DNA from 3 places in the Bradyrhizobium sp. UFLA05-153 genome. Region 2 is predicted to be linked to each of the others. Evidence: riboswitches for the same ligand, from Rfam matches in the RefSeq annotation. Region 2 holds a riboswitch; each other region holds the start of a gene.

Region 1 (3,866 bases), on a different contig from region 2:
GCGAGCGCGATGCCAGATGGCGAGAAGCTTGCTGCGTTCGCCGCGACCGGCGCGGTGCTCGCGATCCATCTCTCGATTCATCTGCTCGACAAGGTGATCGCCGAGTTGACGCCGCACTATGGCGCGGACTGTCCGGTGGCGATCGTCTGGCGCGCGAGCTGGCCGGACCAGCGCATCGTCCGCGCTACGCTCGCCACGCTCGATGCGGCCGTCGGCGCCGAGCTCGAACGTACCGCGCTCATCCTGGTCGGCAAAACACTCGGCTCGGAGGAGTTCTCCGAGAGCCGTCTTTACGCCGCCGACTACGATCGCCGCTACCGGCCGGTCGGACCGGCGCCGCGCTTTCCGGAGGCATCGTGATGGCGGCAGGTCTCGTCATTTCCGCGCCGGCTTCCGGCGTCGGCAAGACGACGCTGACGCTGGCGCTCGCACGCGCCTATCGCGATCGCGGCCTCAAGGTGCAGTGCTTCAAGAGCGGCCCTGACTACATCGATCCCGCCTTTCACGCGGCGGCCACGGGACGCGCCTCCGTCAACATCGACAGCTGGGCGATGGATCGTGCGAGCATCGAACATCTCGTCAGCCGCGGCGCGAACGCCGATCTCATACTGGCCGAGGGCTCAATGGGCCTGTTCGACGGCGTTGCCGCGCGGGGCGTCTCGGGTACGGGCGCCACCGCCGACATCGCGGAGATGATGGGCTGGCCGGTGCTGCTGGTGATCGATCCGTCCGGCCAGGCGCAGACGGCCGCCGCGATTGCCGCGGGCCTGCGCGATTTTCGCAGCGGTGTGCGCCTTGCCGGCGTCGTGCTCAACCGCGTCGCGAGCCCGCGGCATGAGGATCTCGTGCGGCGTGCGATGAACGATGCCGGCATTGCGGTGTTCGGCGCGTTGCCGCGCCATGCCGAGATCAGCCTGCCGAAGCGGCATCTCGGCCTGGTGCAGGCCGAAGAGCAGGCGGAGATCGGAACCCTGATCGATGAAGCGGCGCGCTTTGTCAGTGAGCACGTCGATCTCGATGCCGTGCTGGGCGCGGCGTCCACATGGTTGGCGCAATCAGCCACGAATGGGCTCAACGTCACGCCGCCGGGCCAGCGCATTGCGCTGGCGCGCGACGCCGCGTTTTCCTTCGTCTATCCACATATGCTCGAGGCCTGGCGCGACGCCGGTGCGGAGATCCAGCCGTTCTCGCCGCTCGCCGACGAGGGACCCGATGCAAGCGCCGATGTGTGCTGGCTGCCCGGCGGTTATCCCGAGTTGCATCCCGGCCGGCTCGCAGTGAATACGCGCTTTCGCGAGCGCATGCGCGACTTCGCCGAGACGCGGCCGGTCCATGGCGAATGCGGCGGCTACATGGTGATGGGCGCGACCTTGACCGATGCCGACGGCGCGCGGCACGAGATGCTTGGCCTCCTGGGCCTGGAGACGAGCTTTGCCAAGCGTCGCATGCATCTCGGCTATCGTCTTGCCGAGCTCGCGGCACCAATGCCGGGACGTCGGCCGGGCGCGCGCCTGCGCGGTCATGAATTCCATTATTCGACGATTCTCGCGCAGCCTGATGTACCGCTTGCGATCGTGCGTGACGCGACAGGCGCTGTTGTCGCGGAGACAGGATCGCGGCGCGGGCATGCGACGGGCACTTTCTTTCACCTGATTGCGGAGGACCGGTGAGCGGCTTCGTCTCCTTCATCTCCGCCGGTCCCGGCGATCCCGAGCTTTTGACGCTCAAGGGCGCCGCGCGGTTGCGCGGGGCCGACGTCATCCTCTATGACGATCTCGCGTCCGGCGCGATCCTCGAGCTTGCCCGGCCCGGGGCCAATCTGGTGGCGGTCGGAAAACGCGCTGGCCGGCCCTCGACCAAGCAGCAGCACGTCAACCGCCTGCTGGTCGATTATGCGGCGACCGGTGCGCGCGTGGTGCGGCTGAAATCCGGCGATGCCGGCATCTTCGGCCGGCTCGAGGAGGAGATCGAGACGCTTCGGGCGTCGGGGATCGGCTACGAGATCGTGCCCGGCGTCACCTCGGCCTGCGTCGCGGCGGCTCAAGCCGGCATCCCCCTGACCCGGCGAAACACCGCGCGCCGGGTGCAGTTCGTGACCGGGGCCGACGTGACCGGACAGTTGCCGCAAAATCTGAACTGGGCGGCGCTGGCCGACCCGGACGCGACGACGGTGGTCTATATGGGCCGGCGCACGTTTCCGGATCTGGCCGCAAAGCTGATCGCGCATGGTCTTTCGCCGGAAACGCCAGCGCTGTTTGCGGAATCCCTGGGCCGCGTCGATGAGCGGCTCGTCCGGACCACGATCGCAAGGCTCGCCGAAGAGCTCACGCAGGCCGCGCCCGCGACCACGGCCGCCGTCATCCTGTTTGGCGCATTGGCGGGAGAATCTTCGTGATGATGCCCGTGGCCGCCGTTCGACCCTTGACGCCCGGCTTGCGAAAGGGGCACACAAGAGGGGCATGGTGCTCGATGCGGCGCAAAGCGTCGGAGCATAATCGGGAATGGGGGTGGGCGGACCCAGTTGCGGCGCCCCAAACCCCAGCCGCCCCCGCGACTGTAAGCGGTGAGGGGCTCCGATCCGCCACTGGGCCGCAAGGCCCGGGAAGGCCGGAGATCCCCTTCGATCCGCGAGCCAGGAGACCGGCCCTGCACGTTTGGACGCCAAGGCCGTCGGGTGTGACGGCAGGAAGGACTTGAACCATGCATATCGAACCCGGAATCGTGACGGGCGCCAAGCTCGTGTTGAGTTACGCAACCGGCATCGCCGCGGGCGGCGTTGCGCTGAAGCTCGCGGCCGAGACCGTGCGCGAGCAGGGCATCAGCTCGTTCGCGGTGCGGACGGCTGCGACGACCGCGCTGGTCTTCACCTTCTTCGAGATCCTGCCGCACTTCCCGGTCGGGGTCTCCGAGGTGCACTTCATCCTCGGCTCGACCCTGTTCCTGCTGTTCGGTGCGGCACCGGCAGCCCTTGGTCTCGCGCTTGGCCTCCTGCTGCAAGGCCTGTTCTTCGTGCCTACTGACCTGCCGCAATATGGCATGAACGTCACCACGCTCTTGGTGCCTCTGTTCGCCATCCAGGCGCTCGCGACCCGCATCATTCCCCGCAACACGGCCTATGTCGACCTGCAGTATCGTCAGGCGCTGGCGCTCTCGACGGCGTATCAGTCGGGCATCATCGCCTGGGTTGCGTTCTGGGCCATCTACGGTTCGGGCTTCGGCGCGACCAACCTCGCCAACATCGCGATCTTTGCCGCGTCCTATGCGCTGGTCATCGTGATCGAGCCGCTCGCCGATCTCGCGGTGCTGGCGCTGGCAAAGTCGCTGCGCGGCGTCACCGCGCCCGGTCTCGTCACCCCGCGCCTGCACAACGCGGCGTAGAGATGATTTGAAGGGCGGCCGCCATAGCCGCCCTTCACACTCGTGATGCTCACACTTTCCCTGATAGGTATCGGTTGCGGCGATCCCGAGCAGCTCACGCTCGCCGCGATCCGTGCCATCAACGCGGCCAATCTCGTTCTGATCCCGCGCAAGGGAGCGCAGAAGTCCGATCTCGCCGACCTGCGGCGGACGATTTGCGCCGATGTACTCACCAACAAAGAGACGCGGATCGCGGAGTTCGACTTGCCGGTGCGTAACGCGGGCGAGGCTGATTACTGCAGGGGCGTCGACGACTGGCACGATGCGGTCGCGGCAGCCTGGTCGCGGGAGATTGCGCAGCATCTCGGACGCGAGGGCCGAGTCGCGCTGCTGATCTGGGGCGATCCCTCGCTCTATGACTCCTCTTTGCGGATCGCGCGACGGCTTGATCCTTTGCCCGCGATCGAAGTCATCCCCGGCATCACCTCGATCCAGGCGCTGTGCGCGGC
Region 2 (3,866 bases):
CTCGTAGGAGCTCTTATATTCCGTTTTCACTCCGTCCAAGCCATGCTTCTGCGCCATCGCAGCCCATGCGCTCAGTTCGTCAGGTTCAACTTGATCATACCACTCGTCCATGACCGCCAATTTGAGTGGCTCTTGCGCCTCGACAATGAAGTACCGCCCAGAACTACCAGCATAGCCGTGTGCAGCGTTCACATCATTCTCTGAGGCCATCCAAATAGCTTTGCCCGAATGCCCGCTTTGCCCCGCGCCGCCCCACACTCCATCCCTATTAGCATGGTTGAACTTGGTCCCCGCAGGAAGTTCTTCTATCTTGCTGCTCTCCCAACCAAGATTCCTAGGTGGAACCCTTGGGTGCCTATCGTCAGGGCAAATCGGATTAGTGGGCGGCTGCTGATGTTGCATGTCGAACTCTTTACAGGTGCGCTTGAGTTTATCCATTGATGGCTGACGTGTTGCTGTCGCTTGGATCAATGTTAGCGCGGTCAGTTGACCGGATCGCAGAGTATTGCACGCAATCATCGAAGCAGGCGCAGGTGTCATGGCTAAAGCAACAATGACGAGACGGCCCTTTTTCGGTTGACGCCCCGTTTGGTTTGATTTGGGATGTCTAGGCGGCCCGCGGTGAACGGCCAAAGATGGGCCATCGGCTACAAACGCAACAAAACCATTCGTGCGTGTGCAACTGAAATCGAATTTCAAAAACTGGAATCTCGACCTGATCCACAGGCTATATAGGGGCGACCTCAGAAGTCTGGGACAATCTCGAGCCGATTGCCGAGATCCGAACGCCCCACCTCACTTGGTGCCAGGTACGATTTTGCGATCGTCCGCAAGAGCACTGGCGTAGGACAGAGATGAAGCTGCTTGGAAGTGCATGGTGCGCGTACGCCTCGTGCCCTTTGCAGAAAAGGACGATTGGGGAAGTCTGTCCGTCCATGGATTGGATCATACGATGTGCTGGTGCTGCCTTCGCGGCTCGATGGTCGACCGGTCGTCGTGCTAGAGGTGCTCGCGCTCGGGGTTCCGGTTATTGCTTCCGCCATTGGTGGACTACCGTGAGCTTATACAGGATGGCGTAAACGGCTTTCTTTGCCAGCCGCGACAGATTTGCGAATTTGCCAACAGAATTGAAAAGCTTGCGCTCGATCGGAATTTGCTGAAGGGGATGAAGCAAGCTGCGAGAGCCGGCGCCGAGAGAAGCCTCGACGCGCGTAAAAAGCTTTCTCGCTATGAGCAAGGATTGAGAGCATTAGCCGGCTGTGCGAATTGACTATGGTGGCGACGATCAGAAGCGTTCTTGAGTTCGTCAATACTCGATAACTGATGGGGGATGGGCCGTCCGCGTGCGCCCCATGAAATCAATCATTGACAGCTTGCCTCGAATATCTCCATATATGGGGGTCACGGTCCTACTGCGTCCGCAAGATGTAGTGGCTAAGAGGGAAGCCGGTGAACTGCGCCTTTGGTGCGGAATTCCGGCGCTGCCCCCGCAACTGTCAGCAGCGAGCTGCTTCCGGACAACGTCACTGGTGCGCCTGCGCCGGGAAGACAGGAAGCAAGCAACGACCTGCGAGCCAGGAGACCTGCCGTGACGATCTGAACGTCCACGGGCGGGGTGTCCCGGCGGTCGCTTGCACGCATCGTCCGGCAACGCATCTGCCGGCGTTCCGGCAGCGTCCTTCCTTATCGCCCCGTCCAAACACAACGCGCGCATCACGGGGCCCTTTGATGTCACTGAACCTGCACGACGCGGACACCGCTTCCGCACCCATCATCCAGTTGCGTCCACAGTCACTTGCGGCTGCTTCCAGCGAGCCGGCCATGCAGATCATTCGCCGCAACGGGAAGGTCTCGCCGTTCGATTCCGCCAAGATCGCGGTCGCGATGACCAAGGCTTTCCTCGCGGTAGAGGGCAGCACTGCGGTTGCTTCGCGCCGCGTTCACGAGAGCGTTGAGCAATTGACGGCCGAAGTCGTAGCAGCCCTGATGCGCCGCGCAGGTGAGGGGCGCACCTTTCATATCGAGGACGTGCAGGATCAGGTCGAACTCGCCTTGATGCGCAGCGAGCACCACAAGGTCGCCCGGGCCTACGTGCTCTACCGCGAGGAACGGTCCCGCCAGCGCGCCGAGGAAGCGGCCGCGCAGCCGGAGCCCGTCGCCGCATCGACCCTTCACGTCACGCTGCCGGATGGCTCGCGCGTCGGTCTGGACACGCGCCGGCTCGAGCTGATCATCAATGAGGCCTGCGCCGGTCTCGACGGCGTCTCCGCAGCCCCCGTGCTGGCCGAGACCACCCGCAATCTCTACGACGGCATCAGCCAGGACGAGCTGGCGCTGGCCTCGATCATGGCCGCGCGCACGCTGGTCGAGCAGGAGCCCAGTTATGCCTATGTCAGCGCGCGCCTGCTACTCGACAAGCTCCGCGGCGAGGTACTGTCGCATGTCCAAGGCGTTACGACGTCGGCCTCGCAGGCCGACATGGCGACGCGCTATGCCGAATACTTTCCGGCCTATGTGAAGGTCGGGATCGCAGCCGAACTGCTCGATCCCGAACTCGCCCGTTTCGATCTCGGCCGCATCGCTGCGGCGCTGAAGCCTGAGCGAGACCTGAACTTCCAGTTCCTCGGCCTTCAGACGCTCTACGACCGTTATTTCCTGCATCAGCAAGGCAAGCGAATCGAGCTGCCGCAGGCCTTCTTCATGCGCGTGGCGATGGGCCTGGCAATTCGAGAGATCGACCGCGAAGCCAAGGCGATCGAGTTCTACGATCTCTTGTCGTCGTTCGACTTCATGGCCTCGACGCCGACGCTGTTCAATTCCGGCACGGTGCGCCCGCAGCTGTCGTCCTGCTTCCTCACCACCGTATCGGACGACCTCGATGGCATCTTCAAGTCGATCAAGGACAATGCGCTGCTCGCAAAGTACTCCGGCGGCCTCGGCAACGATTGGACACCTGTGCGCGGCCTCGGAGCCCACATCAAGGGCACCAACGGCGAAAGCCAGGGCATCATCCCGTTCCTGAAGGTGGCCAACGACACCGCGATCGCCGTCAACCAGGGCGGCAAGCGCAAGGGCGCGGTCTGCGCCTATCTGGAGACCTGGCACGTCGATATCGAGGAATTCCTCGATCTGCGCAAGAACACAGGCGATGACCGCCGCCGCACCCACGACATGAACACCGCCAACTGGGTGCCGGACCTGTTCATGCAGCGCGTCGACGCCGACGATGAGTGGACGCTGTTCTCGCCGGACGAGACGCCCGATTTGCACGATCTGTATGGGACGTCCTTCAAGGCGGCCTATGAGGCCTATGAAGCCAAGGCGAAGGCCGGTGGCATGCGTGTGTTCAAGACCGTGCGTGCGACCGACCTTTGGCGGCGCATGCTGACCATGCTGTTCGAGACCGGCCATCCCTGGATCACCTTCAAGGACCCCTGCAACCTGCGCTCGCCGCAGCGCCACATAGGCGTGATCCATTCCTCGAACCTCTGCACCGAGATTACGCTCAACACGTCGGTGGACGAGGTCGCAGTCTGCAATCTCGGCTCCGTCAACATGCTCAGCCATGTCGGGACGGGCGGCATTGATCGGGCCAAGCTGAAGCGGACGGTAACGACCGCGGTGCGGATGCTCGACAGCGTCATCGACATCAACTTCTACACCATCCCGGAGGCGCGCCGCTCCAACATGCGCCACCGTCCCGTCGGCCTCGGCCTGATGGGTTACCAGGAGGCACTTCAGGTCCAGCGTATCCCGATCGCGTCCGAAGCGGCGGTCGCTTTCGCCGACATCAGCATGGAAGCGATCTCCTTCCACGCCATCGAGGCATCCTCCGATCTCGCCACCGAGCGCGGCCGCTATCCGAG
Region 3 (3,866 bases), on a different contig from region 2:
CAAGCTGGGCGATCGCGGCTTGTGCAGCGACCGGTCCGCCCTTGTCGCAGAGCACTTTCAGCCGCCTGAGCGTCGAGACCGGCAAGGTCGAGAACGCATCCAGCCGTTCATCATCGCGGCCATCCGCCGGCAACACGGCAAGCGCGATGCCGCGCTCCTTCGCCAGTTGCTGGAGCGCCGCGAGCCCGTAGGCCCAATAGGACTCGCCGCCGATCAGGCGCACCAGAATGCCGCGCGCTTGCGACAGGGTCCGCTCGATATAGGTGTCGACCGACAGCGGATGACGCAGCTCGGCCAGATTGGCGAGCCGCAGCGACGGCAGGTTTTCGCGGCCACGCCGCCAGCCAGCCGCGAACGCGGCGAGATCCGAGTCCGAGAACGAGAGCACCACGAGATCGGCCGGATCCTGGCCGATGTCCCTTGGCGTCGCGGTCTCCTCGAGACCGTGGCTCTCGCGGAAGACGACGTGCATCAGATGCCAAGCCCTGAAATGCCAAGCCCTGAAATGCCAAGTCCTGCCTTGATCGCGGCCTCGTCGATATCGCCATGCTCGCCGATCACGACCAGCTTGGATTGCCGGGGACGCACGCCCCAGGGCTGATCGAACTGGTGCCGCACCCGCTCGCCGACCGATTGCAGCAACAGCCGCATCGGCTTGCCCTTGACCGCGATATAGCCTTTTGCGCGCAGCACGTTCTGCTCACGCGCCAGCCGCTGCACCGAGGCGATCAGCGCCTCGACGTCGACGACCTCAGGCAGATCGATCACGACGGAGTTGAAATCGTTGTGTTCGTGCTCGTCCTCGCCATCGTGATGGGATGGGCGCGCGGCGAGGTCATCTTCGGCCGCGGCTTCCAGGCCGAGGATCACGCGCAGATCGACCGCGCCGTCGACCACGGGGAGCATCGGCACCGGACGCGGCATCTCGGCGGATATCACCGCCTTCGCCGCTTCGAGCCCTTCCGCGCCCGCAAGGTCAGCCTTGGTGAGCAGCACGATGTCGGCGCAGGCGATCTGGTCCTCGAACACCTCCGACAGCGGCGTCTCGTGATCGAGATTCGCGTCGGCCGCACGCTGTGCCTCAACAGCATCCGGGTCCGGCGCGAAGCGGCCGGCCGCGACCGCCTCGGCATCCGCCAGCGCGATCACGCCATCGACCGTGATCCGCGAGCGGATCTCCGGCCAGTCGAACGCTTTCAGCAGCGGCTTCGGCAGGGCCAGCCCCGACGTTTCGATCAGGATGTGGTCCGGCCTCACCCGGCGCGCGAGCAGTTGCTCCATCGCCGGAATGAAATCGTCGGCCACGGTGCAGCAGATGCAGCCATTGGCGAGCTCGACGATGTTCTCCTCCGGACAATTGGCATCCGCGCAGGATTTCAGGATCTCGCCGTCGACGCCTTCACTGCCGAACTCGTTGACGAGCACCGCGAGCTTTTTGCCGTTGGCATTGGTGATCAGATGCTGGATCAGCGTCGTCTTGCCTGATCCCAGAAAGCCCGTGACGACCGTGACCGGAACTTTTGCGAGCGTGTTCATTCGGCGGCCTCCGGCACGACGGCGATGGGGGGAATGCGGGCAAGCGATTGCTTGCGAAAGATTTCGGGACGGCTGCGCCATGGCACGATGCCGTCGGGCGCAGCGGCGTAAGCCGAAGCGCCTGCGATCACGTCGCTCGCATTGGCATCCGACAGGCGGCCATAGACATAGGACCATCGACCGGGCGCGCTGAGCGCCACCGAACAGCCCTGGCTACAGGCCGACAGGCATTCGACGGGAACCAGGTTGACGCCCGCGGGTACGCCGGCGTCCAGGATCGCGGCATGAAGCCGCGCGCCGGGCGTGGTTTCGCCTTCGCCCAGCGTCTGGCCGGCGCGGCAGGTGATGCAAACGTGAAGTGTGACGGCCATCGCCCCTTCCAGGATATCTGCGGGAGGCGATGAGGCGCACGAACCGCTCGATGAGAGGGTCCGCTTCCCCGTCGCGGAACACCCCGTCCGCCGGTCCAAAACATTCGCGCTGGCAGGTCTCCCGGCTTGCGGAGCAGGGTTTTATCCCTTCGATCCCCGCCTTCCCGATCCCATGGGATCAGTGGCTTCGGGCATCTCTCCGGTCACGGTCGCGGGGGCGGCTGCTTTTCGAACACGAATCTTGCCGATTCGAGCCCTATCGCATTCCCTCTTCGCCTGTCGTAGGACAGGAACCAACGCCGGCCCACCATTTGCCCATGGCCGCCACTTGTCAAGCCGAAGGACCATTTCAGATGACGCCTGAACCGGATACCCCAGCGGTGGAGCAAACCGATGCCCGGCACGCCGCGAAAATGGCGAAGAAGAAGGTCGCCCGCGACAAGATCATGGCGACCAAGAGCGGCGAAAAGGGGCTGATCATCGTCCATACCGGCGCGGGCAAGGGCAAATCGTCCTCCGCCTTCGGCATGATCGTTCGCTGTGTCGCGCACGGCATGCCTTGCGCGGTGGTCCAGTTCATCAAGGGCGCCTGGGATACCGGCGAGCGGCGCCTGCTCACCGGGCATTTCGGCGATCTCTGCCAGTTCCATGCGATGGGCGAAGGCTTTACCTGGGAGACGCAGGATCGCGCCCGCGACATCGCAGCCGCGCGCGCCGGCTGGGAGAAGGCCAAGGAGCTGATCTCCGATGAACGCCTGCGCATGGTGGTGCTCGACGAGATCAACATCGCGCTGCGCTACGACTATCTCGACATCGGCGAGGTCGTCGACTTCCTGAAAACGCAGAAGCCGCCGCTGACGCATGTCGTCCTCACCGGGCGCAACGCCAAGGACGAGCTGATCGAGATCGCCGACCTCGTCACCGAGATGACGCTGGTGAAACATCCGTTCCGCTCCGGCATCAAGGCGCAAGCCGGCGTCGAGTTCTGAGACGTCGATGGCGCGCGCATTGATGATCCAGGGAGCGGGCTCGGACGTCGGCAAGTCGCTCGTCGTTGCGGGCCTTGCGCGTGCCGCAAAGCGCCGGGGCCTGCGCGTGCTCCCCTTCAAGCCGCAGAACATGTCGAACAATGCGGCCGTCACCGTCGACGGCGGCGAAATCGGCCGCGCGCAGGCGTTCCAGGCACTCGCCGCCGGCGTCGAGCCGCACACCGACATGAATCCCGTGCTGCTCAAGCCCGAGACCGATGTCGGCGCGCAAATCATCGTGCAGGGCAAGCGCATCGCGACGGCACGCGCCCGCGACTACGCGGCGATGAAACCTTCGCTGATGGGTGCCGTGCTCGAGAGTTTCGAACGGCTGAAGGCGCGGGCCGATCTCGTTCTGGTCGAAGGCGCCGGCAGCCCGGCCGAGGTCAATTTGCGCAAGGCCGACATCGCCAATATGGGCTTCGCCCGCAAGGCCGATGTCCCGGTCGTGCTGATTGGCGACATCGATCGCGGCGGCGTCATCGCGCAGCTCGTCGGCATCAAGACCGTGATCGATCCTCACGATGCCGCGATGATCTGCGGGTTTGTCATCAACAAGTTCCGCGGCGATCCCACGCTGTTCGACGATGGCTATCGGCTGATCGAAACCAAGACATCCTGGCGCGGTTTTGGTGTGCTGCCCTGGTTCGCGCGCGCCGGCGAATTGCCGGCCGAGGATGCACTGGGATTGGGCGACGCGCGAAAGCCCGGTCAGTGCAAGATCGCGTTCCTGGCGCTGTCGCGGATCGCCAATTTCGACGATCTCGACCCGCTCAAGCTCGAGCCCAATGTCGACCTCGTGATGGTCCGCCCGGGCGAAGCGATCCCCGGCGACGCACAGCTCGTCATCGTGCCCGGCTCGAAATCGACGCGGGGCGACCTCGCGTTCTTGCGTGCGCAAGGCTGGGACATCGATCTCCTCGCACATCAC

What was found. Region 2 has a riboswitch for cobalamin ahead of Q2941_RS11410 (ribonucleoside-diphosphate reductase subunit alpha). Riboswitches for the same ligand answer to the same signal wherever they lie in the genome.
Region 1: another riboswitch for cobalamin. It lies ahead of Q2941_RS00930 (energy-coupling factor ABC transporter permease); the one in region 2 lies ahead of Q2941_RS11410 (ribonucleoside-diphosphate reductase subunit alpha).
Region 3: another riboswitch for cobalamin. It lies ahead of Q2941_RS00865 (DUF1636 family protein); the one in region 2 lies ahead of Q2941_RS11410 (ribonucleoside-diphosphate reductase subunit alpha).

What each region holds. Positions count from the first base shown of each region.
Region 1 is NZ_JBBIAM010000001.1:196,227-200,092, forward strand. It holds gene cobM (precorrin-4 C(11)-methyltransferase) at 1-360, shown strand, start outside; gene Q2941_RS00920 (cobyrinic acid a,c-diamide synthase CobB) at 360-1,670, shown strand; gene cobA (uroporphyrinogen-III C-methyltransferase) at 1,667-2,395, shown strand; cobalamin riboswitch at 2,444-2,663, shown strand; gene Q2941_RS00930 (energy-coupling factor ABC transporter permease) at 2,701-3,378, shown strand; gene cobF (precorrin-6A synthase (deacetylating)) at 3,424-3,866, shown strand, end outside.
Region 2 is NZ_JBBIAM010000014.1:122,087-125,952, reverse strand. It holds gene Q2941_RS11420 (hypothetical protein) at 1-699, opposite strand, end outside; gene Q2941_RS11415 (glycosyltransferase) at 871-1,059, shown strand; cobalamin riboswitch at 1,388-1,605, shown strand; gene Q2941_RS11410 (ribonucleoside-diphosphate reductase subunit alpha) at 1,729-3,866, shown strand, end outside.
Region 3 is NZ_JBBIAM010000001.1:183,647-187,512, reverse strand. It holds gene cobN (cobaltochelatase subunit CobN) at 1-472, opposite strand, end outside; gene cobW (cobalamin biosynthesis protein CobW) at 472-1,536, opposite strand; gene Q2941_RS00865 (DUF1636 family protein) at 1,533-1,907, opposite strand; cobalamin riboswitch at 2,002-2,220, opposite strand; gene cobO (cob(I)yrinic acid a,c-diamide adenosyltransferase) at 2,261-2,896, shown strand; gene Q2941_RS00855 (cobyric acid synthase) at 2,904-3,866, shown strand, end outside.